DNA from 3 places in the Alteromonas sp. McT4-15 genome. Region 2 is predicted to be linked to each of the others. Evidence: predicted binding sites of a transcription regulator. Region 2 holds the regulator's gene; each other region holds the start of a gene.
The links. The regulator sigma-54, encoded in region 2, starts transcription at its own class of promoters, with help from an activator protein. The targets are predictions, from matches to a motif close to GTTGGCACGNNNNTNGNNT.
Positions count from the first base shown of each region.

Region 1 (10,167 bases), on a different contig from region 2:
CCTCTATTCTCGGCCAAGTGCGGGAGAAGCAAGAATCTTTAATGGAGAAGCTTGCTAGTGGTAAAAAGGTTAACAATGCGCTTGACGATGCATCGGCACAGCAAATTATTGACCGTCTTACTTCTGAAGTTGAAGGCAATCGCCAAGCAATCAATAATGTTTACGATGGCATTTCCGTAGCTCAAGTGGCTGAAGGTGGCTTGGGGAGCATTAACGACGATGTAAATCGTATTCGAGAATTAACCTTGCAATCTGGCAATGGTGTGCTGAGTGACGGTGATCGCCGCGCAATTCAATCTGAAATTACACAGCTACAAGAAAACATCAGCCAAACCATTGAGCAAACCAACTTTGCTGGTAAACCATTACTTTCTGATAATGGCGAACTGTCATTTCAAACCGGTGCAAATGGTGGTCAATCGATTAGCATTAATACTCAAGATATCGCGTCGCAACTAAGCGGTGTTCTGTCAATCGACATAACCTCGGGTACAAGTGTTGAAGATGCACTTAGTGCAGCCGACGATGCAATTGAAGTGGTTGGCGGTGCGCGTGGCGATCTCGGTGCAGTGCAACATCGATTTGAAAGTACTGCTCGTAACCTTACACAAGCGAATGTTAATACAGCAGAAGCAAGAAGCCGGCTACAAGACCTAGACTATGCACAAGCCGCCTCAGAGCGAGCGGCTAATGACGTGCGTGGACAAGCAGCAATATCTGTTCAAGCGCAAGCAAATCAGCAAGAAGGTCAGGTTCTTGCACTGCTAAATTAACGCATTATTTTTCAATATTATTCGAAAGAAGCAGGGCAACCTGCTTTTTTTATTGGTAAATTTCCTCATTCAGCTGTTGCGCTGCGATCTTTTGCCGTTACAATTTGTAAATGCGCTAAACTGTAAATAATAACAAAGCGTTCTCGGGGAATTGATGAAGAACATTTTGCTGGTTAGTGACAACCAGGAACTTATTCAAAACTTGGAAACTATCGTTACCTTCATGGGCGAGTCATGCCAGGCTCGCAGTTTTAATGAGGGTGAGCGGTATTTGCAAGATAGTGGGGCTGATGCGGTGCTTATTGAGTACACGTCGAGCCAAGTGGTGAAAGGGTTTGTTGAAAAATTCCCTCATATTCCTTTTGTGGCTTTGGTAGAAAGTAATAGCCAAGCATCTGCATATCGCAATTTAGTGAGTGTAATAGCAACACCTCTTACCTACCCAGTTTTGACACAGGCAATACACCGTTGCCAAGAATACACAAGACGTAAGCCTGGCCTTTCACGTTCTTCAGGGGCGAAAACGCGCTTGTTTAGAAGTTTGGTGGGTAAAAGTGAGCAAATTCAAATTGTACGCCGCTTAGTTGAGCAAGTTGCGCCAACCGATGCAACCGTACTTATTCTCGGTGAATCGGGCACAGGTAAAGAGGTTGTTGCCCGTAACGTACATTTTTTATCTGAGCGTAAAGATGGCCCGTTTATACCCGTTAACTGCGGTGCTATTCCCGGAGAGCTGCTGGAAAGTGAATTGTTTGGGCATGAAAAGGGCGCTTTCACTGGTGCGATAAGTGCTAGGAAAGGGCGTTTCGAGCTTGCTGAGGGCGGTACGCTATTTCTCGATGAAATTGGCGATATGCCAATGCAGATGCAGGTCAAGCTACTGCGAGTATTGCAAGAGCGCACTTATGAGCGAGTAGGTGGGAATAAACCTCTACAGTGTAACGTGCGTATTATCGCCGCTACCCACCGCAATCTAGAAAACATGATTAGCGAAGATAAGTTTCGTGAAGATTTATATTACCGCTTAAATGTTTTCCCAATTGACTCTCCTGCTCTTCGTCAGCGGAAAGATGATATTCCGTTATTATTACAAGAGCTTAATAGTCGCATTCAAGGTGATGGTGTAGAAGGCGTTCGGTTTACTGAACATGCAATAGCGTCACTTATGGAGCATGAATGGGCAGGTAATGTACGTGAACTGTCTAATTTAGTTGAGCGCCTTACTATTTTGTATCCTGGGCAAATTGTCGATATTGCTGATCTACCCGAAAAATACCAATACGGCGATGTGCAAGCTTACGAACCTGATTATCCAGAAGAGATCCTTGAGCGCGAAGCGTTCAATGCTTTGTTCGCCGAAGCCGCTGCACAAGAACCTGAAGAAGAGCCAGATAGCAGCAATGAAGATGTTGCGCCTAACAGCACGATATCATCAGCACTTCCAGAAGAAGGTGTTAATCTTAAAGAGTACTTGTCAGAGCTTGAAGTTAACCTTATTCGCCAAGCCTTGGATAACCAGGATTGGGTGGTGGCTCGTGCGGCCGACAAACTTGGCATGAGACGTACTACACTTGTTGAGAAAATGCGCAAGTACGATATCCAACGCACTGAAGATGCGTAACGTCAGGGTTTTGACGTTACGCTTTATTCCCTAATTTCTTTCTTATCTTGTTGAAATTATTGTGTAAATAATTTTGGCACATCTTCTGCTTTATCCAGTCATATCTCAATAGCGTCTGCAATTTGACGAGGGTAATATGGCTTTTGAAGGCACACACAATACAACCGACTATTCAGCAAATCGTTTTTTGCACGATGAAATTGACAGTGCGATTGCGCAAAGCGGTAAGTGTAGCTCGAAATCTAATGATATTGCGTCGTTACGACTGCAAGCATCTCGTTTAGAGCATTTGTTGCAAGTAATGCCTGCAGGCGTCATCGTTATTGACGGTAAAGGTATTGTCCGTCAAGCCAACGAGCAAGCTAAAGCCTTGTTAGGTGAACCCCTTGAAGAAGAGGTTTGGCGTAGCATCATCACCCGTTCATTTAAGCCGCGTGCTGACGATGGCCATGAAGTATCACTGGTTGACGGACGTCGGGTAAAGCTTTCAATAACACCCCTTGAAAATGAACCGGGCCAGCTAATAGTTATTACCGATTTGACTGAAACACGGCAGTTACAAGCGCGTGTTAGTCACATGCAGCGCTTGTCTTCATTAGGAAAAATGGTGGCATCACTGGCTCACCAAATAAGAACACCACTTTCTGCTGCCATGTTGTATGCCTCAAACCTCACGCGAAAAGGTCTAGCGGCAGAGGCACAAACTCAGTTTGCAAATAAGTTGTCAGACCGCTTAAAAGAGCTCGAGAGTCAGGTGAACGACATGCTGCTATTTGCTAAATCTGGTGAAGAGCAAGTGGTCGCGCAGATAAGGCTCGCTGAGCTTTTCGCCGCTATTGAGGGGAGTGCCAATACTATGGCAGCTCAACACGCTCAAACGTTATCTTTTTCAGGTTTTGATCAAGACATATCAATAACAGGTAATTTGACGGCATTACAAGGCGCTGTTTTAAATTTGATCCACAATGCCAGCCAAGTAACGCCCAAAAACGAAATGATCAGTATTGAGGCCTGCCACCGCAATGGTCAGTTAACCGTTTCTGTCACTGACCGCGGAGAAGGTGTTCCTCGCTCACTACAAAGAAAAATATTCGAACCTTTCTTTACTACCAAAACGCATGGAACTGGTCTTGGTTTGGCGGTAGTGAAATCTGTTGTTACTGCACATAACGGAAGCTTGAGTGTGAGCAACGTAAAAAATGGCGGCGCTTGCTTTTCGTTAACGCTTCCGTGCAATCCACCCATAGATACACGTCATACCATGACGCAAGTAGCATAAGTATCAGGAGATAATGATGTCTAAAACAACCATTTTGATTGTAGAAGATGACGCAGGCCTCAGAGAGGCACTATTTGATACGCTTTTGTTGGGGAATTATGACGTTGTAGATGCAGACAGTGCAGAAGCCGCGCTGATGGTGCTGTCTTCACGCCACGTTGACCTTGTGGTCAGTGATATCCAAATGGGTGAAATGAGCGGTTTAACGTTGCTCAAAAGTATAAAAGCAAAGTTTCCCAACATGCCTGTCTTATTGATGACGGCTTATGCGACGATTGACGATGCAGTGCAAGCAATGCGCGATGGGGCCACAGATTATTTATCAAAACCTTTTGCTCCTGAGGTGTTACTTAACCTAGTTGGACGTTACGCGCCAGCACAAAAGATAGAATCGCGCACGCCAATTGTTGCTGACCCAACAAGTCTCAAATTACTCGAACTATCATGCAAAGTGGCTAAATCTGATGCAACTGTCATGGTTATGGGGCCTAGTGGTTCGGGTAAGGAAGTGTTGTCACGTTACATTCACGACCAATCACCCCGTTGCGAGGCACCGTTTGTTGCTATCAATTGTGCCGCAATTCCGGAAAATATGTTGGAAGCAACCCTTTTTGGTTACGAAAAAGGGGCGTTTACCGGCGCTATTCAGGCGTGTCCTGGTAAGTTTGAACAAGCTCAAGACGGCACGTTGTTATTAGATGAAATCACCGAAATGGACTTAGCGCTACAGGCAAAGCTATTGCGAGTATTACAAGAGCGCGAGGTTGAGCGACTTGGTGGGCGTAAGACCGTAAAATTGAATGTGCGAGTTATCGCCACGAGCAACCGAGATTTAAGAAAAGCGGTAGACGCAGGTGAGTTCAGAGAAGACTTATATTACCGCTTAAATGTATTTCCAATTGAGTGGCGTCCACTCGCTCAGCGCCCCGGTGACATAGTACCGCTGGCTGAGCATCTAGTGAATAGACACGCCTCATCACAAGGTTTGGGTACAATAAGATTAAGTGCGGCAGCCCGAAATAAGCTTAGCCAGTATAGTTGGCCGGGCAATGTTCGCGAACTAGAGAACGTAGTTCAGCGTGCCCTCATCTTATGCGAGAACGGCGAAATTGACGCCAGCGATCTCATGATTGATGAGGATATTCAGGTAACTATTGATACGACTCAAGAGCAGGTTGAAGACAATAAGTTAGGTTCAGAGCTTCGCTATCAAGAACATCAAATTATCCTCGATACCTTGGTCTCTTGTAATGGTAAGCGAAAAGATGTCGCAGAAAAGCTGGGTATTAGCCCGAGAACTCTGCGCTACAAACTTGCTCGTATGAGAGAGGATGGTATCGACGTGCCTGCTTAGTGTAATACCTCACTCACAATGGCTATAGCCATTGTGTTGCACCTTTTTACTGGTTTCATAGCCGGCCGTCGCCTTTGTAGTTTACTGGGCGGCGGTTTTTTGTTGTTTCTTCCATTGTCGTGTCATAAATTTGGCATTCTTCAGTTTTTAAAGTTTAAGCTGTTGATTTATATGGTCAAATAAAGTTGGCAAGGTGATTGCTAAATCTCTCCTATCTAAAAAGAATTCGCCAAAGCAGCGGCGTGTTGTGTAAGAACTCTAGGAGTGGTTATGGACGTTAAAGCCAACAGTTTGTATCAAGAAATGCAAAACATGATTGGGCAAACTCGTCTTCAAGTTAATGAGCCTCAGCAGCTCAATGAAATTAACTCATCGGCAAGCGACTTTGCCACCATGCTCAAGCATGCGGTAGACGGCGTCAATAACATGCAGCTGAATTCAAAAGACATGCAACAGCGTTTCGAAATGGGTGATCCGAGCCTAAGTTTGGCAGAAGTCATGCTCGCTAAAGAGAAGTCTGGTATCGCCTTTGAAGCGACTGTACAAGTGCGTAACAAAGTACTTGATGCCTACAAACAAATAATGAATATGCCGGTATAAATGGGGTAGGTTATGGCTGAAGCAACAGGTACAAACTTAACTATTCCAGATCAACATCAATCTGCAGACAACGAGCCAGAAAACAAATCTGGTTTTATGGACACCTTGGGCAGTACAGACATGATGCGCCAAGTGGCGCTTGTGGTAGTGCTGGTTATCTGCGTTGCCATCGCAATCTTTGTTTTCATATGGTCTCAAGAACCCGACTATCGTCCACTTGCTAAAATGGAGACGCAAGAGCTAATAGAAACCCTCGATTACATGGACGCCAATCAGATTGACTACAAGCTTGAGGGTAACACGGTCTATGTGCGTAGTGATGAGTTTCAGAACATCCGCCTAGGTATGACGCGTCAAGGGCTTACTAAAGCGGGGGATTCGGGTACCGACATTATAATGCAAGACATGGGCTTTGGGGTAAGCCAACGTGTAGAAATGGAACGCCTCAAACATGCTCGAGAGCAGCAGATTGCCTCAACTATTGAAGACATCGCGAGTATCCAAAAGGCGCGAGTATTGTTGGCCATGCCAAAAGAGAATGTGTTTGCCCGCCGTGAGAAAAAGGCCTCAGCTACCGTTGTACTCACCGCAAAACGCGGTTCAGTGATTGCCGGTGAAGAAGTAGATGCGGTGGTTGATATTGTTGCATCAGCAGTCCAAAACATGGAGCCGTCAAAAGTAACGGTGACCGATAGCAATGGTCGCCTGTTAAACTCTGGCTCACAAGACTCGATGAGTGCACGAGCGCGTAAAGAGTATGAAATTGAACGTCAGCGCGAACAAGAATATCTTGAAAAAATCGATGCCATTCTTATTCCCGTACTAGGCATTGGCAATTATACCGCGCAAGCTGATGTCACCATGGACTTTACCGCCATGGAACAAACGCAACGTAGCTATAACCCTGATTTACCTGCTGTGCGCAGTGAAATGATCATGGAAGAAAATAGTGTGGGTGGCGGTGTTGGTGGCATTCCAGGCGCACTATCAAACCAACCGCCATTAGACTCGACAATTCCAGAAAATGCAGGCTCAGCCAGTCAGCAGACCATGCCAGGGCGAACAGCCAAAGAATCAACCCGTAACTACGAGCTTGACACCACAATTAGCCATACTAAAAAACAAACGGGTGTTATTCGTAGACTTAGTGTATCTGTAGCTGTTGATTACACGCAAGTTGCAGGTGAAGATGGTGCGATAACGCCAACACCACGTAAGCAGGAAGAAATACTTAATATTCGCAGATTATTACAAGGCGGTATTGGCTTTGATGTAACGCGAGGTGACTCGCTAGAAGTGGTAAGCGTACCCTTTACTCGTATGGATGCAGGCGAGATAGAAGATGTACCTTTGTGGGAGCAGCCAGGTTTTCTACCAATTCTTAAGCTAGTTATTGGTGGGTTAGTTATAATAGTACTTATCATCTTTGTGATTCGTCCAATGCTACGCCGCTTAATTAACCCTGATGAGTCGAATGACGCAGAAGAGTTTGATGCGGATGAAGGTTTAGATCTTGGTGATGATACAATAAGCATGCTGACTTCAGAATTCGATGAAGGTCAAGTTGGCTTTGCACCGGATGGCTCGTTAATGTTGCCAGACCTACATAAAGATGAAGATGTGCTTAAAGCGGTAAGAGCACTTGTAGCGAATGAACCAGAACTCTCAGCCCAAGTCGTGAAGGGCTGGTTGATGCAAGACGAGTAGTGAGAGACTAATTATGGCTGAAGAACTCGCCAATGTTGAAGAACCGTCATACGACGTCAGTAAATTAGAAGGCGTCGAAAAAGCTGCAATCTTACTATTGAGTTTGTCTGAAGAAGATGCGGCGCAAATTTTAAAACACTTAGAGCCAAAGCAAGTACAGAAACTGGGTACTGAAATGGCCAAAGTGGATGATATGACGCAGACTAAAATTACTGCGGTACACAAACACTTTATCGAAGAAATTCAGAACTACAGCACCATTGGTTTCCAAAGCCAAGACTTTGTTAAACGGGCACTAACCGCGGCACTTGGTGAAGATAAAGCCGCTAACCTCATTGATCAAATATTGATGGGAAGCGGTGCCAAAGGTCTTGATTCACTTAAATGGATGGATTCGAAGCAGGTTGCCAGCATCATTAGAAATGAGCACCCGCAGATCCAAACCATTGTATTGTCTTACCTAGAGCCAGAGCAAAGTGCAGAAATTTTGGCGCAGTTCCCAGAGAAAGTGCGCTTAGACCTTCTCATGCGTATTGCTAACCTTGAAGAAGTTCAACCGGCGGCACTACAAGAACTGAACGAAATTATGGAGAAACAGTTTGCGGGTCAAGCGGGTACACAAGCAGCCAAAATGGGCGGCTTGAAGTCGGCGGCCAACATCATGAACTACCTAGATACTGCAATCGAAGGGCAGTTAATGGATGCTATCCGTGAGCAAGATGAAGAAATGAGCCAGCAAATCCAAGACCTTATGTTTGTCTTTGACAACTTGGTGGATGTTGATGATAAAGGCATTCAAGCCATTTTGCGGGAAGTACAACAAGATGCGCTACTTAAAGCCATTAAAGGTGCAGACGAAGAGCTTAAAGAAAAGATTATGCGTAACATGTCTAAACGTGCTGCTGAGATGCTTAACGATGACCTTGAAGCACTCGGTCCTGTACGTATTAGTGAAGTGGAAACCGCTCAAAAAGAAATCTTGTCTGTGGCTCGTCGTCTGTCTGACTCTGGTGAAATTATGCTTGGCGGCGGTGGCGGCGAAGAATTCCTGTAAGCGGATAGATGTGGTGGGTAACTAGTCAAACTGGGCGAGTGCCACGGCGTAACAGTCAGGTAAAAGAATGACGGCAAAGAAAAGTTTTTCAGAAAGCGAAGCAAGTGAAGCTAAAAAGTGGGATTTACCTTTTGTGGACGATCCTCATGCGCCACGAGATAACGAACCCACTAATGCGTTAAATCGCCGTTCTGATTGGAAATACGAGCCCCCCGAAGAAGAGGAAGAGATCTTACCGCCCACGGCACAAGAAATAGAAGCTATTCGACAAGCAGCTTTCGACGAAGGACACCTAGAGGGTAAGACAAAAGGCTTTGATGAAGGTAAAGCCGAAGGATTAGAAAAAGGGTACGCCGAAGGGGTAGAGAAAGGTCAGGCAGAAGGGCTATCTCAAGGGCTTGAAGAGGGAAGGCAGCAAGTTGCTACTCAAGCTGAGGTGTGGCAACTATTGGCGGAGAAACTTCATGATCCCTTATCGCAAGTTAATGATGAAACCCGTGATCAGCTTGTAAAACTCGCAGTTACATTGGCTAAAGCGGTGATTAAAACAGAAGTTACCACTAACACGCAGGTTATCCAGCAAGCATTGAGTGAAGGGATTAAAGCGCTTCCTATCAACCAAACTGAATATCAAATACACATGCACCCTGAAGATATCGCCGTTGTTCAAGCGCATTTTGGTGAAGAAGAGATTGCAAAAAAAGGCTGGAACTTTATCGAGTCTGCGGCAATGGAACGGGGAGGTTGTGACATTGCGACAGCTCATAATGCGGTTGACGTGTCGATTGAACGGCGCTGTCGCGACGTTATCGAACAATTCCTTTTAAACCAAGGTCTATCAGATGACTAGCCCTTGGCACAATCATTTTGAGTCATTGACCAAACAGGTTACCTCTCCTCCCGTGGTCGCTGCTGGCAAATTAGTGCGAGGCATAGGACTAACGCTAGAAGCGGTTGGCTGCCAATTACCGGTTGGAAGTCAATGCTTGGTACAGACCATCGAAGGCGAAATTGAAGCTGAAGTTGTTGGCTTTGGCGATGACATCACCTATCTAATGCCCACTGAAGCCGTGCGCGGTATTGTGCCAGGTAGCCGCGTTATGCCGCTTAATCGACAAAGCGGATTACCTGTTGGCATGGGGTTACTCGGCCGAGTAGTGGATGGAAATGGCCAACCCCTTGATGGTTTAGGTGCAATTGAGGCAGAAGCTCGCGCGCCGACGACACGCCCACCTATGAACCCGCTTATTCGCCGCCCCATTAATACACCAATGGATGTTGGCGTGCGGGCAATCAACGCCCTTAATACCGTGGGCGTTGGGCAACGTATGGGGCTGTTTGCCGGTAGTGGTGTTGGTAAAAGTGTTTTGCTTGGCATGATGACGCGAGGCTGCGAAGCCGATGTTGTCGTTGTTGGGCTTGTTGGCGAACGGGGACGAGAAGTAAAAGAGTTCATCCATGAAATTTTAACCGAAGAAGAACGACAACGGGCAGTGGTTGTTGCAGCGCCGGCCGATACCTCCCCACTGATGCGACTAAAGGGCTGTGAAACAGCAGTGACTATCGCCGAGTATTTTCGCGACAAAGGCATGAAGGTACTCTTATTAATTGACTCATTGACGCGATACGCCATGGCGCAACGTGAAATAGCGCTTGCTGTGGGTGAGCCGCCTGCAACGAAAGGCTATCCGCCATCAGTGTTTGCACGTTTACCTGCACTGGTGGAGCGTGCGGGGAATGGGAGTGAGCGACAAGGTTCAATAACGGCGTTTTACACCG
Region 1 covers NZ_JAJALG010000003.1:67,546-77,712, reverse strand. Annotated here, with positions in the region: gene LHL20_RS03615 (flagellin N-terminal helical domain-containing protein) at 1-773, shown strand, start outside; gene LHL20_RS03610 (sigma-54 dependent transcriptional regulator) at 928-2,394, shown strand; gene LHL20_RS03605 (sensor histidine kinase) at 2,531-3,673, shown strand; gene LHL20_RS03600 (sigma-54-dependent transcriptional regulator) at 3,690-5,027, shown strand; gene fliE (flagellar hook-basal body complex protein FliE) at 5,298-5,627, shown strand; gene fliF (flagellar basal-body MS-ring/collar protein FliF) at 5,640-7,334, shown strand; gene fliG (flagellar motor switch protein FliG) at 7,348-8,388, shown strand; gene fliH (flagellar assembly protein FliH) at 8,456-9,238, shown strand; gene fliI (flagellar protein export ATPase FliI) at 9,231-10,167, shown strand, end outside.
Region 1: the regulator sigma-54 is predicted to act here: its motif matches at 5,212-5,230, upstream of fliE (flagellar hook-basal body complex protein FliE).

Region 2 (10,167 bases):
TAACATGCATATGCTATTAAAAGCGGGGGTGCTGTAAATGGCGACAACGTTATATACCGAATTAGATGACACGCTCTTTAAGCGTCTTGCAGATATTAAACTGTTGGTTTGTGATGTAGATGGTGTTTTTTCTGATGGGCGCATTTATCTGGGCAATGATGGTGAAGAGCTCAAAGCATTTCACACCCGAGATGGCTACGGCGTAAAGGCCTTAGTGAGTCATGGCGTTGACGTTGCAGTAATTACGGGGCGTCGCTCTACCATTGTGGAAAACCGCATGAAGGCACTCAACGTAGCCCATATCATTCAAGGTGAAGAAAATAAGTCTGCCGCACTACAAGCCCTAATGACTGAATTGTCATTGCGCCCTGATAATGTTGCCACTGTAGGCGACGACATGCCTGACACAGGTATGTTTGCCCATGCAAGCGTAAAAATTGCAGTTTCAGATGCCCATCCTTTTGTCGCTAAACAAGCAAACTGGAAAACTACGCTCCCTGGTGGATTTGGGGCTGTGCGCGAAATTTCTGACACAATCCTGCAAGCCAAAGGGGTTGAGCAAGGTATTTTTGGAGCGAGTGTATGAGCCAATTTGGCTTCAATCGACTGGGGCTGAGCATTTCTGCGCTATTTATATTGGCGCTACTAATGTATTTACCCACGTGGATGGAAGAGCCGCCAGAAGTAAGAAATAGCGGCGAACTTGATGCATTAAAACCCGCGTATAAGGCAAAAAATCTTACTACGACTCTTTATAATCAAGACGGCCAGCTCAATCATAAGGTGTTTGCAGAATCGATGGAGCATTACGATCAACTTGGCTTTGTATTGTTCCGTGCGCCACGCTATACACTTTACACTGATAACGCTACGTCACCGTGGGTCGTTACCGCTGTGGAAGGAACATTGTACAACAACGAGCTGATTCAGCTTGAAAATAACGTACAAATAGAGAACCAAACTACAGATGATTTTGTCAAAACCATTACGACACAATACATTCAGATTAATTTAGACAACAAGCAGATGACATCTGATCAACCAGTAGAGATACTGGGGTCGCAATATGTCATTCAAAGCAATGGGTTTAATGCGAATTTGCGCACCCAAGAATATGAGCTTATCGATCATGTACAAACCACTTATTCCCCTAGCAACTAGCTTAATTTTAGCGTTGGCTAGTGGTTCCGTTTTCGCTAGTGAAGATGACTTTTCTAAGCCAATTAAAGTCGATGCTAAGTCACAATTTGTTGATGGAAAAAATAAAACATCGTTGTTCAAAGATGATGTTCTAATTACTCAAGGCTCGCTTGTGATTAATGCCGACGAAGTTGAAGTTATCGCGACAGCGGGCGAAGGCAGAGAAGTGTTTGTCGCACGCGGTAACCCTGCGAGCTATACGCAAGAGCTTGAAGATGGAACGCCAGTATCCGCTAAGGCGAATGAAATTCGCTACGAAGTGATTAATCGGGTGATATCGCTTACCGGGAAAGCGGAGCTGAAACAAGACACCAGTATGGTAAAAGGTGACAGCATTACCTTTGATATGATTACCGAGCAACTGCTTGCAACCGGTGGCGATGACGACAACGGTGAAGGAAGAGTGACAACTGTTTTCACTCCTGAAGCAATTCGCAAGACGAATGCTAAAGACAACGAACAAGATAACGAGGGCAACCAATAGCAATGGCTACTTTGAGCGCAAGAAACCTTGCTAAGGCGTATAAATCACGCCAGGTTGTCCGAGATGTCAGCCTCAGTGTATCGACAGGTCAAATTGTAGGCCTGTTAGGCCCAAATGGTGCTGGTAAGACCACAACATTTTATATGATTGTTGGGCTTGTTCCTCTTGATAAGGGCGCCATTGAAATTGACGACAACGAGTTAACACATCAGCCCATGCATGAGCGTGCACGCCGCGGAATTGGCTACCTCCCGCAGGAAGCATCTATATTTAGAAAGCTCACTGTGCATGAAAATATCATGGCAATTTTACAAACCCGTAAAGATTTAAATTCACAGCAGCAAGAGGAAGAAGCCGATGCGCTACTTGATGAATTTAATATTAACCATATACGTAATAGTACGGGGATGAGTTTGTCAGGGGGAGAACGCCGCCGAGTGGAAATTGCGCGCGCCCTTGCAGCTAAACCACAATTTATTTTATTGGATGAACCCTTTGCTGGTGTTGATCCAATATCAGTAAATGATATAAAGAAGATTATTCAACATCTTCGAGATAGGGGTATCGGTATCCTTATCACTGACCACAACGTACGAGAAACATTGGATGTTTGTGAAAAAGCGTACATTGTGAGTCATGGCGAGCTTATTGCGCAAGGAACTGCGGAACAGGTTTTAAGTAATCAAAAAGTAAGGGATGTATACCTAGGCGAACAATTCAGGCTATAGTTAGTGTAACCGGATTGTCATTTTTCAATCTCGCTCAGGTATATTCAATTTAGAGCATTTAAATAAGACGTAGATGAAACCATCTTTACAGCTAAAATTTAGCCAACAACTCACCATGACACCTCAGTTGCAGCAGGCCATTAAACTGTTGCAGCTTTCTACGCTCGATCTTCAACAAGAAATTCAAGAAGCGTTGGATTCAAACCCGCTATTAGAAGTTGAAGAAGGCCACGACGAGCCTCAGCTTGAAAAAAATAACATCGATAATGATGACAGTGGGGTAGAAGCTTCTGCCACTGCATCAAGTGATACTTTGGAAGCTGGCGACGCACTAGAAAAAAATGATCTTCCAGACGAATTGCCAATCGATAGCACATGGGATGAGTATTATTCAGCATCGTCTGCGCCGGCACCAGGACCTGCCAGTGACGACGAACAAATTTTCCAAGGTGAAACGACTGAGGACATACAAGAACATCTATTGTGGCAGATGCGCCTCACCCCTTTTTCTGACACTGACCGTGCCATTGCAATGGCTATCATTGATTCTATCGATGAGTCAGGGTATCTAACCGTTACTCTTGAAGAGATTTTAGAGGCGGTTAACGCGCAAGAAGCCTCTGGCGAAGATGAAGAGGAACTCATTGAAATGGACGAAGTAGAATGTGTATTAAAGCGCATTCAAATGTTCGATCCCATTGGTTCTGGATCGCGCACCCCACAAGAATGCTTGATGGTACAGCTTCGCCAATTCGCAGATGATACACCATGGCTTGCCGAGGCAAAGCAGTTAATAGAAGACTATTCTGATTTGCTGAGTAGCAAAGATTACCGCACCTTAATGCGCAAGAGCCGATTGAAAGAAGATCAGCTTCGCGAGGCTATGCGTTTGCTGCAAACCTTGAATCCTCGCCCAGGTAGTGCTTTAGTTACTAAAGAACCTGAGTACGTTATTCCAGATGTATCGGTTACCAAAAAGAATGGCCGTTGGGTGGTTGAGCTGAACCCTGATAGCCTGCCAAAACTTAGCGTCAATCAACAATATGCCGCAATGAGTCGCCGTGCGAAGAACAGTAGCGATTCACAATTTATCCGCTCACACATGCAAGAAGCCAAGTGGTTTATCAAAAGCCTAGAGTCGCGTAACGACACACTGATGAAGGTAGCAAATTGTATTGTGCAGCAACAAATGGGCTTTTTTGAACATGGCCCAGAAATGATGAAACCAATGGTATTAAATGATGTCGCAGAAATGGTAGATATGCACGAATCGACTATTTCACGTGTGACAACACAAAAATACATGCATACCCCTCGTGGCATCTTCGAGTTGAAGTATTTCTTCTCTAGCCATGTTGCAACGGAGTCAGGTGGTGAATGTTCATCAACCGCCATTCGTGCATTGATCAAAAAACTAGTGGCAGCTGAAAAACCCAGTAAACCACTAAGTGATAGCAAGATTGCTTCATTGTTGGCCGAGCAAGGCATTAAAGTTGCCCGGCGGACAATAGCAAAGTACCGGGAATCGTTATCGATCCCGCCGTCGAACCAACGCAAGAGCCTTATTTAACGGGCTTAATAATATAAGGAAGACGAAATATGCAAATCAACCTTACTGGTCATCATGTCGAAATCACCGACTCTTTGCGTAATTATGTCGATACGAAGTTCAGCAAACTTGAACGTCACTTTGATCACATTTCTAATGTGCATGTCATCCTGAACGTTGAAAAATTAAACCAAAAAGCAGAAGCGACAGTTCACTTAAGTGGCGCTGAAGTATTCGCATCCTCAGAAAATACCGACATGTATGCGGCGATTGACAGCATGGTTGATAAACTCGACCGGCAGGTAATCAAGCATAAGGAAAAACTTAAAAAGCACTAGTAGTTAATTAAGTATGGATATACAAGCCATCGTAAGTCTGGACCGCACTGAATGTGCGGTTCAATGTAATAGTAAAAAGCGTATTTTAGAGATCATTGCCGATATTGCTGCTAAGAACAACGCGCATATCGACCAGTCGACAGTACTGAATAGTTTGTTGGCGAGAGAACGAATGGGTAGCACAGGTATCGGAAACGGCATTGCCCTTCCCCATGGTCGCTTAGCTGGCCTTGATAGAGTTATTGCCATTGTTGTTACCAGCACACCAGCTATTGATTTTGATGCGCTAGATGAAAAACCTGTCGATATTTTCTTTGCACTATTAGTACCTGAAGAACAAACCGAAGGTCATCTACAAACACTAGCCACAGTCGCAGGCAAACTGAGTAATAAAGACACTATTAAAGCAATAAGGCGTGCTACCACAAGCGATGACATTATAAATGCGTTAGCGTAACTCGCTGCTATACAACATTACTGCATTAAGCGCTTAACAGTGTAAAGGGAGAATATAAGTGAAGCTGATTATTATCAGTGGTCGTTCGGGCTCAGGAAAATCAATTGCACTGCGCGCTCTTGAAGACTTAGGGTATTACTGCGTTGACAATATTCCGGTTAACTTGCTCCCTACGCTAACGCACACAGTGGTTGATGAATACGATCAAGTCGCCGTTAGCATAGACGTACGTAACCTGCCTAAAAATCCAGACGATTTAGTAGAAATACTTGATTACCTGCCTTCGTCTTGGTCGATGACCATTGTGTATATTGATGCTAGTGATGATGTGCTCGTTAAGCGTTTTAGCGAAACACGCAGATTGCACCCGCTGGCCAAGCTCAACAAGTCTCTCTCTGAAGCCATTCGCGCAGAGTCAGCGCTGCTGGCCCCTATTGTCGAGCGAGCCGATCTCTATTTGGATACCGACAAACTCACTATTCATCAACTCGCTGAGCTAATACGCGAACGTATTCTTGGTAAGAAAAGCTCGCGATTAGTGCTTGTGTTTGAGTCATTCGGCTTTAAGCACGGCATTCCCAAAGATGCAGACTATGTATTTGATGCACGGTTTTTGCCCAACCCTCATTGGGAACCAGATTTAAAGCACTTGACTGGGCTAGACGCGCCTGTTGAAGTATTTTTAGGGTCTCAACCTGTAGTAACAAAATTTATTTGGCAAATACAGAACCTGATCACAACGTGGCTTCCACATTTAGAGCGCAATAATCGCAGTTATGTCACCGTGGCAATTGGTTGTACTGGCGGACAGCACCGCTCGGTATACATCGCCCAAGCGCTATCAAAAACATTTTTGGAAATTCATCCAGACGTTCAAATCCGTCACAGAGAGTTGAACCAGTAATGATTATTGAGAAAACACTCACAATCGTTAATAAATTAGGGCTTCATGCTCGTGCTGCCACGCAACTTGTACAACTAGCCAACCAATTTGACGCCAAAATTGTGCTTAAAAAGGGTGACAAGGAAGCTGACGCAAACAGTGTACTGGGACTAATGATGCTTGAAAGTCATCAAGGTGAACAAGTCAACGTTGTCGTGCAAGGCAGTGATGCCGAAGAAGCCATGGCAGCCATTGAGCAACTTATTGAAGGCAAATTCAACGAGGCCGAGTAAGTGCTCCCGCCCAATACAAGCACTTGAATTGGCGAAATAAACAACACTTAGTCATAATAACGTCATTATGCTCGCAATTGTCATGACAGCTTCATCACAATTGCGATATTCTACTGCATAAATCCCAAATTGCCCTGTAGACAAATTGGGATGAGCTCGTTTCATCTAATCTCAGTTTAGCTTAGTAGGACTCGCTACTTATGGCAGAAGCGCTTGTTTCCAAATACGTACAGACTCAGCTTCGTGCATTAAATGGTGCATTGAACAACGGTCAGTTCGTGTCTGTGCGTAAGCTTCTGCTAGAACTTCCCCCGTCTGATGTTGCTCATATTCTTGAATCCAGCCCCAGCCGAACTCGTGATGATTTGTGGGAGCTAATTGATGGCGATTTCCACGGTGATATATTAGAAGAACTTTCTGATGACGTGCGTAATGGCATCATCGCTAAAATGCTTCCAGCTAATGTTGTTGATGCATTGGAAGAGATGGACACGGATGACTTAGCCGAAACGCTCAGTAGCCTTCCAGAAACCGTTTTACAAGATATTCTCGACTCCATGGACGCCCAAGATAGGGTGCGTGCCGAGCAAGCACTATCATACGGTGAAGAGACCGCTGGTTTCATTATGAACACGGACACAATTACGTTGCGTCCAGATGTTACTATTGATGTTGTTCTACGCTATATACGCTTAAAAGGTGAACTGCCTGAGAATACCGATACCTTTTATGTAGTAAATCGCACCGATAACCTTGTTGGTATTGTCCCCGTTACTCGCTTACTTACCGCCGATACAGATGACAAAGTGTCTGACGTAATGGATACAGAGTCAGAAGCAATACCCGTTAATATGCCTGATGATGAAGTGGCAAGTCTCTTTGAGCGATATAACTGGTTATCAGCACCTGTGGTAGATGAAAATAATCGTCTCGTTGGTCGTATTACTATTGACGACGTAGTCGATATTATCCGTGAAGACGCAGAGCACTCGATGATGAGTATGGCGGGCCTTGACGATGACGAAGATACTTTTGCACCAGTCATGCAAAGTACTAAACGTCGTTCTGTTTGGTTAGCGGTTAACTTAGTCACTGCCCTTATGGCGGCAATGGTAAGCGATTTATTCGAGGCAACCTTAAGTCAATTGGCCGTGCTGGCGATTCTAAATACTATTGTGCCAAGCATGGGAGGTGTTGCAGGTAACCAAACACTTACACTGGTCATACGCGGTATGGCACTTGGTCACGTCAACGCGAGTAACTCCCGCTGGTTAATTAGTAAAGAGATGTCCATTGGCTTTTTAAATGGGGCTATTTGGGCAGTCCTCATTGCCTCGGTAATCGCGCTGTGGAAACAAGACTATATGCTTGGGGTAATTATCGCCTTTGCAATGCTAGTCAATATGATTGCAGCAGCGTTAGCAGGCGCAACCTTACCTATGATTATGAAACGCTTAAAAATAGATCCTGCATTAGCAGGTAGCGTTATCCTGACTACCATCACTGATGTTGTAGGTATTTTTGCCTTCTTGGGTACCGCTACCCTTTTCCTTATCTAACCTTTCAGCGAAATACACATTACGCACTGAGTGCTTTGTCGACGTAGCCGGTTAAATTTAACTTATATCCTACACCCCACACGGTTTCAACGAGCTGTGCGCCGTTATCTATACTGGCTACATTATCTAACTTATTACGCAATCGATTGATGTGGGTGTTAACGGTATGCTCATACCCTTCATGGTTGTAGCCCCATACGTCACTCAACAACTGATTGCGCGAAAAAACCTGATTTGGGTGACGGCAGAGGTAGTTAATAAGGGTAAACTCTCTGGCAGTTAACGATAGGGCTTGTCCGTTTAACGTAACGCTGTGATAGCGTAAATCAACTTTAAAGGGCCCAGCTTGAATGCTGTTGTCTGCGTTTTTTTGAAGGCTTGTGTCAAGGCTCGGCATACTCCTTCTCATATGCGAACGAATTCGAGCAACAAACACACGCTCGTTGAATGCGCCTCCAAGGTAATCATCGACGCCCACCTCAAAATAATCCGCTTCATCAGCACTCACGTTAGTTACTTGCTGACCGTCAACGGCCATAATCCAACTGTCTGGGTTTTGTAATACCAAACGTTCAATACGGTCTAAGCAAGACTGTTGCGCGTGGGACTGCACGATGACGAGTGAATAGTGCTGAGCATCAAGTAATGACAGTGCAGCTTGATAATTTGAAACCACGTCATGCAAGAATCCATGCTTGCTCAAGCTTTGCGTAATGATTTGCTGAAACTGGTTGTCACTATAGATTACAAGGATCATAGCTAGCTCCTATTTTGCCCTTAACAATCAAGACCGGAGGTTGCTTAAAATTATTCCACTTTCTATTAAAAAATTGTTCATTCTACTTTAGTACTTCGTTTTTAAGGCGACAGAGATCTGTGTCCTTTTTGTAATACTTCTGTGATGAAATGTGCATTTTGCTGACCTACATTTTTATGCGCTTTTAGGTCAAAACAAGGACAAAAAAATGAAATTTACCAAACTTGCTAGCGCTACCCTGCTATCGTTAGCCGCGGCTTCATTCAGCCACGCAGTGACTGTCGATGTTGAAATTACCAATTTAACGCAGGCACAAAGCTTTACCCCTCGACTGGTTATTGCCCATGACAACACGGTAGATGCGTTTGAAGTGGGTCAGCCTGCATCAACTGCATTAGCGTGGCTTGCAGAGGCTGGCGTTATCGACGATGAGCAAAATGAAGATTCAAGTGGCGCTAACTTTGAAGCGCTTCTTGGCCCTGTAGACACGGATAATGGCTCAAATACATGGCACCGTTTTGGTGGTCTTCTGGCGCCTAGTGCGACACTTAGCTATCCGTTCGATACTATGGATAAGCCATACCTTTCGCTATTGGCGATGTTGATCCCAACTAACGATGCATTTGTTGGTATGGACAGTATAGAAATCCCCACAGAGCCTGGCACTTATACTTACTATCTTAATGCCTATGATGCAGGTACAGAGTTAAATGATGAGTTGAACAGTGCACGCACTGATGTAGTTGAAGCGGGTACAGGCAACGCCTTAGGTGGCTATGGTCTGCCTGGCGTAGCGGGTGGTGGTGCCCCAACTCGTATTGTTGATTTGGGTACCGGTGGTACAGGTGTAGGTGCACAAGTTGTTAATGGGGAAGTTGAAGATGGTGAAGACGGCCCGGTTCATATTCACAGAAACGCGCTAGGTGATACTGATAACGCTGGCGGCGCTAGCGACCTTGATTCTACGGTACACCGCTGGTTGAACCCTGTTGCACGTGTTGTTATTACGGTTCCTGCGTCGTAAGGAGCGTTAGAATGAAAAATCCAATTGTAAAACTCAGTACGCTGCTAATCCTCTCTGCACTAGTCAGTGCGTGTGGCGATGATGGCGATACAGGACCCCAAGGGCCTGCTGGTCCGCAAGGTGAAGCGGGTGTCGATGGCACAGATGGACAAGACGGCGCAGATGGCCAAGACGGTATTAACGGTAATTCCGCAGTATATACCGTCCAAATCACCAATCTTACCTATGCACAGCCGTTTGCCCCAGCAGCCATTGTTCTTCATGAATCAGGCTACCACGCTTTTGCAGAAGGCGAAGCGGCGAGCATGGGCATAGAAGTTATGGCCGAAGGCGGTAACCCAGCTATGGTGATTGAAGAGGCTATGGACTCTACCGATTTCTTGGATGCGCAGAACTCGGGTGGAATTTTAGGACCTAAAACGAGCAGTGACATGTTCACCTTGGTGGTTCCTGAACTCGATGCTGACGATTTACGTTTAACGGTAACCACGATGCTGGTAAACACCAACGATGCCTTCACAGGGCTAAATGCAGCCGATGTTAGCAATATGTCGGTGGGTGACAGTAAAACCTTTATGACAGTAACATGGGACGCTGGAACAGAGGCAAATACTGAAACCGCAGCAACCATGCCTGGGCCAGCAGCGGGTGCAGCAGGTGGCGGCGGCGAGGCTGCGGGTTATGATCCAGTACGAGACGACTTAGCGGATGTTGTGCGTTTGCATACAGGTGTTACTACCAATGCTAATGCAACCGATCCCAGCCGTGAAGGTTTAGCGACTTCGGTTTTAACTGAAGGGCATCGCTTTGACTTCCCAACAAGCAGAGTTGTGATCACGCGAACACGCTAATTGTCATTAGTTTGCTTAGCAGATTATGACATTTGTGTATGACA
Region 2 covers NZ_JAJALG010000007.1:60,510-70,676, reverse strand. Annotated here, with positions in the region: gene LHL20_RS07700 (KpsF/GutQ family sugar-phosphate isomerase) at 1-37, shown strand, start outside; gene kdsC (3-deoxy-manno-octulosonate-8-phosphatase KdsC) at 38-586, shown strand; gene lptC (LPS export ABC transporter periplasmic protein LptC) at 583-1,161, shown strand; gene lptA (lipopolysaccharide transport periplasmic protein LptA) at 1,130-1,684, shown strand; gene lptB (LPS export ABC transporter ATP-binding protein) at 1,687-2,412, shown strand; gene LHL20_RS07675 (RNA polymerase factor sigma-54) at 2,486-3,982, shown strand; gene hpf (ribosome hibernation promoting factor) at 4,012-4,299, shown strand; gene ptsN (PTS IIA-like nitrogen regulatory protein PtsN) at 4,313-4,756, shown strand; gene rapZ (RNase adapter RapZ) at 4,815-5,660, shown strand; gene LHL20_RS07655 (HPr family phosphocarrier protein) at 5,660-5,932, shown strand; gene mgtE (magnesium transporter) at 6,133-7,491, shown strand; gene LHL20_RS07645 (response regulator transcription factor) at 7,511-8,248, opposite strand; gene LHL20_RS07640 (spondin domain-containing protein) at 8,457-9,272, shown strand; gene LHL20_RS07635 (spondin domain-containing protein) at 9,284-10,123, shown strand.

Region 3 (10,167 bases), on a different contig from region 2:
AAGCGACCTGATAAATCGTTTGTTTCTAGCAGGTTTGTTCCTTTTACACACAATCTACCATAATTGGCGGGATGCTCGGGCGTACCAATAACGTTGTCCAGGGTAATGGTACGCTTACTCACGTTGCAACTGATATCTACACCACAACCCACGCCACAATAAGGGCACGTGGTTTGTTTAAGCTGCTCGCTTACAGCATTATGTTGTTGTGTAGCCATATTCATGTTCTTACCTTAGACTGTTGCACTATTGGGCAATGTAGACGTTGCCATCTTCAACTTTTACCTTAAATGCTCGCACCGACACATCGTCTCGCTCTTTACATAGCCCAGTCTCTAGGAAGTAATGCTCTTTGTATAAAGGAGATGCCACTACCGGCGCACCACCAATAGAACCCAACAACCCGCGATACAACACATTGGCGTTACCAATAGGATCAAAGTTGCCGATAGCGTAAATCTGAGATTCACCGTTCATTTTGATATGAAAAATAGCGACCTGTTCGTTCTCTATTAGCGCGCAAACGCCGCTATTGGTGACTAAATCACCGGTAGTGCACGCGCAGTGCCATACTGTTTCTTCAGTGGGCATTGCGGAAAAATCGTGTGCTGCCGTCATTAATGTGCTCCTTTTGTCTTTTATTCAGTCGTTTTACACCATAGACACTGGGATAAACTGTCCAACGCCTGCGGCTTTTTCGGCTACGGTTGCTGGCCTTACTTGCCCGCGCTCAGAGACAAACTGAATATTGGTGTCAGTTTCAGTACTATTAACAAACTGGCGGAAACGCTTGCGTGACTGTGGGTCTTCGATCGTGGTTTTCCACTCGCATTGGTAGGCGTCAACGACCGTATCCATTTGCGCTTCAAGCTCGCCATTAATGCCTAATGCGTCATTGATGACGACATCTTGAAGGTAGGCTAGCCCACCTTCTAAGTTGTCCATCCACACCGAGGTGCGTTGAAGTCGATCGGCAGTTTTTACATAGAACATCAGCACGCGGTCGATGTATTTGATTAAGGTTTGCGTGTCTAAGTCGGTGGCGAAAAGATCGGCATGGCGTGGCTTCATACCGCCATTCCCGCACACATAAAGGTTCCAACCTTGTTCTGTTGCAATAACGCCGATATCTTTACTTTGTGCCTCTGCACATTCGCGGGTACACCCTGACACCGCGAACTTTATTTTGTGCGGCGCTCGCAGACCTTTGTAACGATTTTCAAGGTCAATAGCCGTCCCCACAGAGTCTTGAACCCCATAGCGACACCACGTACTGCCTACACAAGATTTCACCGTTCGAAGTGCTTTGGCGTAGGCATGTCCTGTCTCGAAACCACCTTCAACAAGCTTTTGCCAAATATCCGGTAGTTGCTCAACACGGGCGCCGAATAAATCGATACGCTGGCCACCTGTGATCTTTGTATAGAGTTGATATTCTTTAGCAACTTCACCAAGTAATATAAGCTTCTCGGGCGTTATTTCACCACCGGGAACGCGTGGTACTACCGAGTAGGTGCCGTCTTTTTGCATATTCCCTAGATAGATGTCATTGGTGTCCTGCAAAGGTAAATGTGACTCTTTAAGGATATAGTCGTTATAAACCGATGCGAGTATTGAGCCTACAGCGGGTTTGCAAATTTCACATCCAAGGCCTTCACCGTGCGCATCAAGCAGTTCATCAAAAGTACGAATACCGTTGACTTTCACAATATGAAACAGCTCTTGGCGGGTATAGTTAAAGTGCTCGCAAATTGCTTTTGACACTTCAACACCGCGCTTTTCAAGTTCCGCGTCGACAACATTTTTGAGTAATGCCGCACAGCCGCCACATCCTGTACTTGCCTTGGTTTCGCCTTTTACGTCTGCCACACTGCAGCAGCCACTGTCGATGGCCGACACAATATCGCCTTTCGTTACATTAAGGCATGAACAAATAGACGCTGTGTCAGGTAGCGCATCTGCACCTAAGGCCGGAGCGTTACCACTGGATGGTAAAATAAGGCTCTCGGGGAATTCAGGAAGCGCAATGTCATTAAGCGCATACTGTAATAGCGTGTCGTAGTCGCTGGTATCACCAACCAACACGGCGCCTAGCACTCGCTTCTGTTCACTGTCTACCACCAGTTTTTTGTATACACCCTCTGGCTGGTTTAGATAGGTGTAGCTCAACGCCCCTTCTGTGCGCTCGTGCGCATCACCAATAGAACCCACCTCAACTCCCATGAGCTTTAATTTGGTACTCATATCTGCGCCAGTAAATTCGCTGTCACCACCAGTGAGATGGCTTACTGCCGTGCGTGCCATCGTATAACCTGGCGCAACAAGGCCAAATATTTTGTTGTCCCACAGTGCGCATTCACCAATAGCATAAATATTCGGATCAGACGTTAAACAGTGATTATCAATGGCAATACCGCCACGCTCACCAAGCGTTAATGACGCTTTTTTGCCAAGTTGATCAGAGGGACGAATTCCTGCTGAGAATAAGATCATGTCGGTTTCAAGCTCACTGCCATCAGCAAAGACCATTTTGTAACGACAGCTATCACCCGCTTCAATTGACTGCGTGGCCTTCTGCGTATGAACGGTAACCCCCAGCGATGAAATCTTTTGCTTAAGTACGTCGCCGCCCGTCGTATCTAGCTGCACAGCCATTAGCTGTGGGGCAAATTCAACAACATGCGTATCAAGCCCTGCCTGCTTGAGTGCATTGGCTGCTTCTAGACCAAGTAAACCACCACCAACAACAACCCCAACCTTGCTGACACTGGCAGACGCTTCAATAGCCAGTAAGTCTTCAATGGTCCTATAGACTAAACAGTGTTCTTGGTCGTTACCTTTAATTGGCGGCACAAATGGATATGACCCTGTTGCCAACACCAACTTGTCGTAATCGAATTTTTGACCTTCAGAGGTAACAACGGTTTTATTCTCTCTGTCGATGTCTGTCACTATGGCATTGGTCACGACATTGACGCCCCATGACGCATATTGTGCAGGCGTAGTTAGCGCCAAGTCATCTGCGCTCGCGCCGCTAAAGTAGGACGATAGATATACACGGTCATAGGCGAGCCGAGACTCTCCGCAAAGTACGGTTATGTCGGCGTTTGCATCGCTGCTATGTAGTTGTTCGACAAAGTGGTGCCCCACCATGCCATTGCCTACGACCACGATGCGCGTTTTTGAATCAGATGACGTCATGTTTTTCCCCTTTCTTCGGGACAAAAAAAAGCCCGCGCCAACTTTCGTTGGTGCGGGCTTCGTTGCCTACTTTCGTTAAGTATTGACAAGATACCTAACTAACACATTTTACGGAGTGTTATGAATCACACTTCTAGCAATCAACACAAAATTACTAGTACACACTTTACGTATAGTGATATCCAATAACAATGCCAATTACTTAACTAATTGTTTTTACATTAAATATGACAAAAACGCCGGATATTTCTAATGCTCAGATGCACCAAACAAACGCATTCATGTATTCGCTTGGTGCAAACTTACTGAGTGTGCATACCTGCTATGCAAGTTTGTCCGTAGCCACGCGATAACGCGGGTCTTCCACCACATTAATCTCTACAAATTTGTCTGCCTTGCGCAGCAAGCAGCGGCACTCGTCACTAATATAGCGAATGTGCAGCTTTTTACCTTGCTCTTCATATTTGTCAGCCAAGGTATCTAACGCATCAATACCCGACGAGTCCCAAATGCGAGAGTCTTTGAAATCAATCACAACATCGTCTGGGTCGTTGGCAATATCAAACAAGTCTTTAAAGTGAGACACTGAGCCGAAGAAAAGCGGACCATCAAGCTCATACACTTTCCAGCCGTCGTTATCGATATGTGATTTTGCCTCAATATGACGTGCGTGTTTCCATGCGAACACCAATGCCGACACAATTACGCCAACAACAACGGCTATTGCCAAGTCAGCAATAACGGTAACGCCAGTTACCAAGAAAAGTACAAAGGCATCTTCTTTGTTCACGCCGCGAATAATTCTAAACGACGCCCACTCAAATGTTGCAATTACCACAACAAACATCACGCCAACTAGTGCCGCTAGCGGGATCATCTCAATGAGAGGAGCAGCAAAAAGAATAAAGCCTAGTAGTACCACAGCCGCTGTAATACCAGACAAGCGACCGCGACCGCCTGAATTAATATTGATCATGCTCTGTCCAATCATGGCACAACCACCCATACCGCCGAAGAAACCATTAACCGTGTTGGCAACACCTTGACCAACACATTCTTTGTTTCCGCGCCCACGGGTATCTGTCATTTCATCAATCAATGACAGGGTAAGTAGCGATTCAATTAAACCCACCAAGCATAAAATAACCGAGGTAGGCAGGATGATCATGAAGGTTTCCCACGTGAACGGCACCATAGGTATGGCAAAGCTTGGAAGCTCGCCCGCAAGTGTCGCGGAATCACGCTGGTCAGCAGGTAAAAGGTCACGGACAAAGTCGATAACCGTGCGCGCTTCTAAATCTAATCCATGCACCAACGCCGTTACCGTAACAATTGCGACCAATGAAGCTGGTACAGCGGTTGTTAACTTAGGCAGCAAATATATGATTGCCATGGTCAGTGCCACCAAGCCTAGCATCCAATAAAGTAAGGTACCTTGCATCCATTGCAGCTCACCTGCAGCGTTAATCACCTTAAACTGACCAAGCTGAGCGAGGAAAATGACAATGGCGAGACCATTAACAAAGCCTAGCATTACGGGGTAAGGCACCAGTCTTATAAATTTCCCTAACCGAAATACCCCGCATAGTATTTGCAAAAGGCCAGCGAGAATTACAGCGGCAAACAAATACTGCACACCGTGCTGCGCCACCAAGGCAACCATAACAACCGCCATAGCGCCGGTTGCACCAGAAATCATACCTGGACGACCGCCAATGGCAGAGGTAATTAGGCCCATCATAAATGCCGCGTACAAACCAATCATAGGTTCTACACCGGCTACAAATGCAAAAGCTACGGCTTCAGGTACCAGTGCTAGCGCAACGGTAATACCTGAAAGCACGTCGTTTTTTACATTACTGTCTTTACTGGTAATTAAATCGAACATGTTCTCTCAGAAGCTTAAGTGTTAAACACAAAAGACCGCCTTGGCGTTTCAACAAAATGTGGAACACCAACACGGCTTTTAAAAATTTGTTGGCGATTCTATCACCATTATCGCTCAAAATCGCCACGTAAACGGTTAAATTAGCGCTCGCTTGCTGACAAACAGCACACACCGTGGCATCGTAATGCCAGTATTTTTTGCGAAGTGCGTGGTACATCGCACACTTTATCGATTAAAAATAATGGCTATCACTTCACTATTAAGGAGTTAACGTGGTCCCTTATATCTTGACTATTTTATGCGTGCTGGTTGCTGGCGCTATCCACTGGGCGTCACCCAAGGCTTACTGGAAAGCGACAATGGTATCGACAGCAATCATATTGCTATTTTCTGTCGCGGCGCTTTTCATCTTTCAGGCATCAGGTATGTTAGTAAGCGAACATACTGGTGAAAATGCAGATTTCTCTGGGCAGATGCTAAACATTACTATTCTGGTCTCTTTCTTCGGCTTCCTTATTTCTCTGTTTGTGGGGTGGTTTTTGCGCGTAGTGCGCAACTAGTGGCATCGGGGTTGCACCACAATGGCGCAACCTCTTGGTTTTGTTTTCACTTTTAGCCCTTCTCACTCCTATCTCTTCTCATTCTTACCTCTTTCTTTTGTTACCTTTAACGCATTCGACTTCTCTTTTTAAACGTCTTTCATTACACAGCGTTTTTCTTTACCCATAAATCAAGCGCGTTGGCGCGGCTCATATACATTCTTACTTGATGCTGAAATAAGAGAGTGTTGCGATTTCACTCAGAAAGGCATAGCTGTTGCAAGGTATCGTGACAAGTACGCTAACAACAAAAAAAGTACGTTCAATACGTCACACAGGTACACCCGTAGAAACATGCTAAAACAAAAAGAAACTTCTGCAGCGCTATGTAGCGATGCAACTAAACGTTTTTTACTTGCGGCTAAACACGCAGAAATTACCGTGTTAGAACAGTTGTCGAGCAATTGTCGCATTGTTATTGCGGTTTGTGATCTTGTGCACGCACTACAAAAAGAGCGCGGCGCCAGTAATATCTTTTTGGGCTCAAAGGGAGCGCGTTACTCAAGCGCTAGGCTTCAATATATCAGCCACAGCGAAAGCGCTGAGTCACTGTTAAAAAGCCATTTGAAATCGCTTTACCTTACCAATACGGTAAGCTCGGGAAACCCGCGTTTACTCAGCAGTATTACGCTAGCAATGCAAGCCACTGACTATTTGCCACACCTTCGAGAACAAATTAATAAGCAAGGATTATCCGCACTTGAATCAACACGCGCATATAGTCGACTTATTGCCAGCTTGTTAACTGTTATTTTCGAAGCCGCGGATATTGCCAGCGACCCTGATATTACTCGGCTGCTTGTTTCACTTTTTAACTTTATGCAAGCCAAAGAGTACGCAGGGCAAGAGCGCGCATGGGGCGCAATTGGATTTGCTGAAACTCACTTTGAGTCTCATTTGTGCGAAAAATTACATACCTTACAACACGCCCAAGACCATCATTTTACTATTTTTAGTGAGTTTAGCCCACCTGCCAGTATGCAATCATTTTGCGAATTAAATGAAAGTGAAGCGACATTCGATGTCTTGCGGTTGCGTAAAATGATTGCGCAACTAAGCGATGGCAGCCCTATTTCAGAGGCCATATCAGAAGTATGGTTTGACGTGGCAACACGACGCATCGATGCATTGCAGACAATTGAAGTTCAGCTTACTCAATCATTATTGGAGCAAGCAAATCAAAAAGTAATAGACGCCAAAAACGAACTGACAAACCATCAGCAATTGCTCGATAGATTCAACGATGAACATTTAAGTGAAGGCTCGCCACTGACCTTGTTATTCGACCCTAACATGCCTGGTCTTGTAGAAGATGCAGGCAAAGACAACGCCAATCCCGCCGCGATTGATGAGCAAACACAAACACTTGCCGCTCACCGCTCGTTTTACGATTTACTTCGGGTACAGGCAAAACATATTGAAGACATGGGGAGAGAACTCGATGAAGCCAAGCGCGCCATTCATGAGCAAAAGGTCATTGGACGCGCCAAACTTGTGATAATGAATAAGTTTAACTTAAGCGAAAATAGCGCTTATAGACGGTTACAGAAACAAGCGATGAGCGAAAGTACAACGATTGCCTCTATCGCCACCAAGATAGTGACTATTGCTGAAAAGATGTAGTGCTACGTATCAATAATGAAGAGTTAACTGTGGCCATATTTTAAGCCAATCTTTTTGCTTCACTCGCGTGTTAAAGATCTCGCGTCGTGGATAGCGAGGGTTAATAGATAGCGTGCTGGCAAAATTAGCCTGTAGACCAAAAGGCGCCAACACCTCTACACGCCCCAATTCATTTAGCTTAACCGCAACACACGTTTCTTTTTCAATCCAATATGAAATGGCCTGTTCGCAACTTTCGTATGGATTGTGGCCATGCAGAGTATGCATTCTAGCTTGATTTTTCACTTGCCAGTTGGCTTCGGGCATCATGTCGTGCAAGCGACGTTCAAGCTCTGCGTCACGCTCTTTCTCACTTTGTCGGCAGAAATAAATAACATCTACATCGTTTAGTGGTGTTGAAGAAAGTTTGTTGTGCAGTACATCCCAAATGGCGTTTCGTAAAAAGCCCGCGCCAATATAACCTTGGGGTAGAGCAAGCTCCCTTAGTGCGGTTAAGCAGCGCATGCGGTACATATCACTTGCAAGCAAACTCGACACTTTTTCTACATAGTCAATGCTGCCACTAGCGTTGTTACTTCCCATGGTCGTCTCGCGCTAAAATATGATACTTCTGTAATGGTTATGACGTTTTTACACGCAACTTGCGCTTCCATTTGATCACATAAAAGCTCAGCGCCGCCATACTGCCGCCTGCACACCATCCCGCCACAACGTCACTGGGCCAATGCATTCCTAACATGACTTTGCTTATACCAATTGTCATAACCAATATCGCTGCTACCAAATACACCCAAAGCCGCACCGCCCTATTCTTTGTAAAATGGTTAAGCAAGTACGCGATATAAAAGTAGACTAAGGTTGAAAGTGTAGTGTGCGTTGAAGGAAAGCTATGGTCATACAATGTTGCAGTGTGATCGGCTAAAGGCGGTCGTGGTCGTGCGATCCCTGCTTGAAGCAAAAATGTGACGGCCAAACCTATTGCAACAGCGCAAACAAAGGTCAGCGCTTTGCGTTGTTCTCCCGCAAGCAATAGGGCCATAGCCACTGACACAGTGACAAATAAAAGTACGCTTAGGCTACCTAGCACTGTTGCATCTTGTAATAGCGCTTGTCGCCACGGGGCGGCATTTCCCACTTCGCTAAGCAAGGCATACAATTTGTTGTCCATCGGTGTCAGCACGCCCATGTAAACAAACAACATGCATAACAAGAAGCCAGTGCCAAACACTAGCACTTGTATCGAAGGCGTCCTAAGAGCGTCTAATAAAACGGCGAAAACGCCTACTTGCTTCATAATTACTTCCATTTAAAAACGATGATATGTCGTTTAGGCGTCGTGCTTGCTGCCGCCCAAACAGTTTGGCGATGTTAACGATTCCCCACCTCTTGCTTCCCACTCTTTCGATGTATAGGTATGAAGAGCAAGTGCGTGAACTGGGCCCGCCAAAGCCTCAGCGGCCAATGCGTTTACCTCTCTATGGCGCGCTAGCAAACGCTTTCCTTCGAAAGCATCACTTACCACTGTAACTTTAAAATGACTCTGCGCCCCCTCTGGCACGTTGTGCATAAAGCTTTCATCTAATACTTCTAAATAAAGCGGTGAAAGTGCATTGCGAATCGCTTCTTCAAGAAACGTTTTTACTTGCATATGGTGTTTACCTATTTCGTGGAATCAAATGACGAAAAGTAAGATTGATTCTACCACCGATTGGCTTAGCCGTCTTTGCAATACCATGCAAATAATGACTCTGTGTAGTGCCCGCCATAATCAATACACTCCCGTGCTCAAGCACTTGGGTGTAAGTGGCTTTACTTTCTTTGTGCTTAAAAACAAAGGGCCTGGCTTCACCTAACGTTACAGAAGCAATTGTTGGATTTATGCCGAGCTCAACCTCATCATCAGCATGAAAACTCATGCTGTCATTGCCGTCTCTATACCAATTGGCAAGTACACAGTTAAACGATGTGTTGCTTAAGGTCTCGCACAGCACTCTTAAGCGCTGAAGAGAGTCGGTCCAAGGATTAGGCTTAAGTGTTAAGTTTGAATAGGTGTAAGTACATTCTGGGTCGCCATGCCAGCTTTGAAGACGAGGTATATTAATCGACTTACCAAAAAGGCGAATGGCGTCTTGTCGCCATGGCAATTCTTGCTTGAACGCATGAAAATAGTGGTTGGCGCTGTCAGTTGCAATAGCACGCGAGTAATACTTCACATCCGCTTCAGCTAATGGGAGCGTCTTGACGCTACTAGCTGGCTGATTAGTGTCAGTACTATCTGAATCAAAGAGTGAAAATTGCATACATACTGCCGTGTCCGAATTTAGGATTTGTATTGTATTTACCTAAACAGTACGTATGCAATGTGCTTTCGGATTGCGTGTTACAAACGCGCCTTTTCTTTAAAGTCGTCATCGGCGGGCGTCGCGCTGTACGCACCACTATCTTGAATTACGCCTTTGTTTTTGTTCATCCACGTTTTAATCACGCTTTTACTGGCAGACGCACTTGGCACCTGCGTACTGCTGCTATCAAGCGTTAATGGGTTAAACGCACGAGACCAAAAATAATGCGTAACCGCTGCACCGTGTTTTTCCGCTACTTGCCACCAGTTAAAATTCCACGGTTTTAACTCAGAGAAGGCAATACTGTTCATCAGACTCTTGTTGTCGTCACCGGCCAAAAACGTACTGGTAACAGGTGAGCTTCTGTACGCTTCAATTGCAACACCTTTGGCTTTTAGTGTATCTACAATGGCTTTGCTACGCTCACCAGTCCATTGATTGTTAAGGTATGATTTCTGACCTATCGAGTAAAACGGGTCAAGTAAGGCGATGCGGTCGGGGCGGTAAGCACCAG
Region 3 covers NZ_JAJALG010000028.1:29,409-39,575, forward strand. Annotated here, with positions in the region: gene LHL20_RS16155 (nitrate reductase) at 1-224, opposite strand, end outside; gene nirD (nitrite reductase small subunit NirD) at 247-618, opposite strand; gene nirB (nitrite reductase large subunit NirB) at 652-3,201, opposite strand; gene LHL20_RS16170 (SulP family inorganic anion transporter) at 3,524-5,089, opposite strand; gene LHL20_RS16175 (hypothetical protein) at 5,362-5,649, shown strand; gene LHL20_RS16180 (nitrate regulatory protein) at 5,983-7,311, shown strand; gene LHL20_RS16185 (nucleotidyltransferase family protein) at 7,321-7,824, opposite strand; gene LHL20_RS16190 (phosphatase PAP2 family protein) at 7,931-8,605, opposite strand; gene LHL20_RS16195 (BolA/IbaG family iron-sulfur metabolism protein) at 8,639-8,959, opposite strand; gene LHL20_RS16200 (alpha-ketoglutarate-dependent dioxygenase AlkB family protein) at 8,967-9,611, opposite strand; gene LHL20_RS16205 (hypothetical protein) at 9,692-10,167, opposite strand, start outside.
Region 3: the regulator sigma-54 is predicted to act here: its motif matches at 3,225-3,243, upstream of nirB (nitrite reductase large subunit NirB).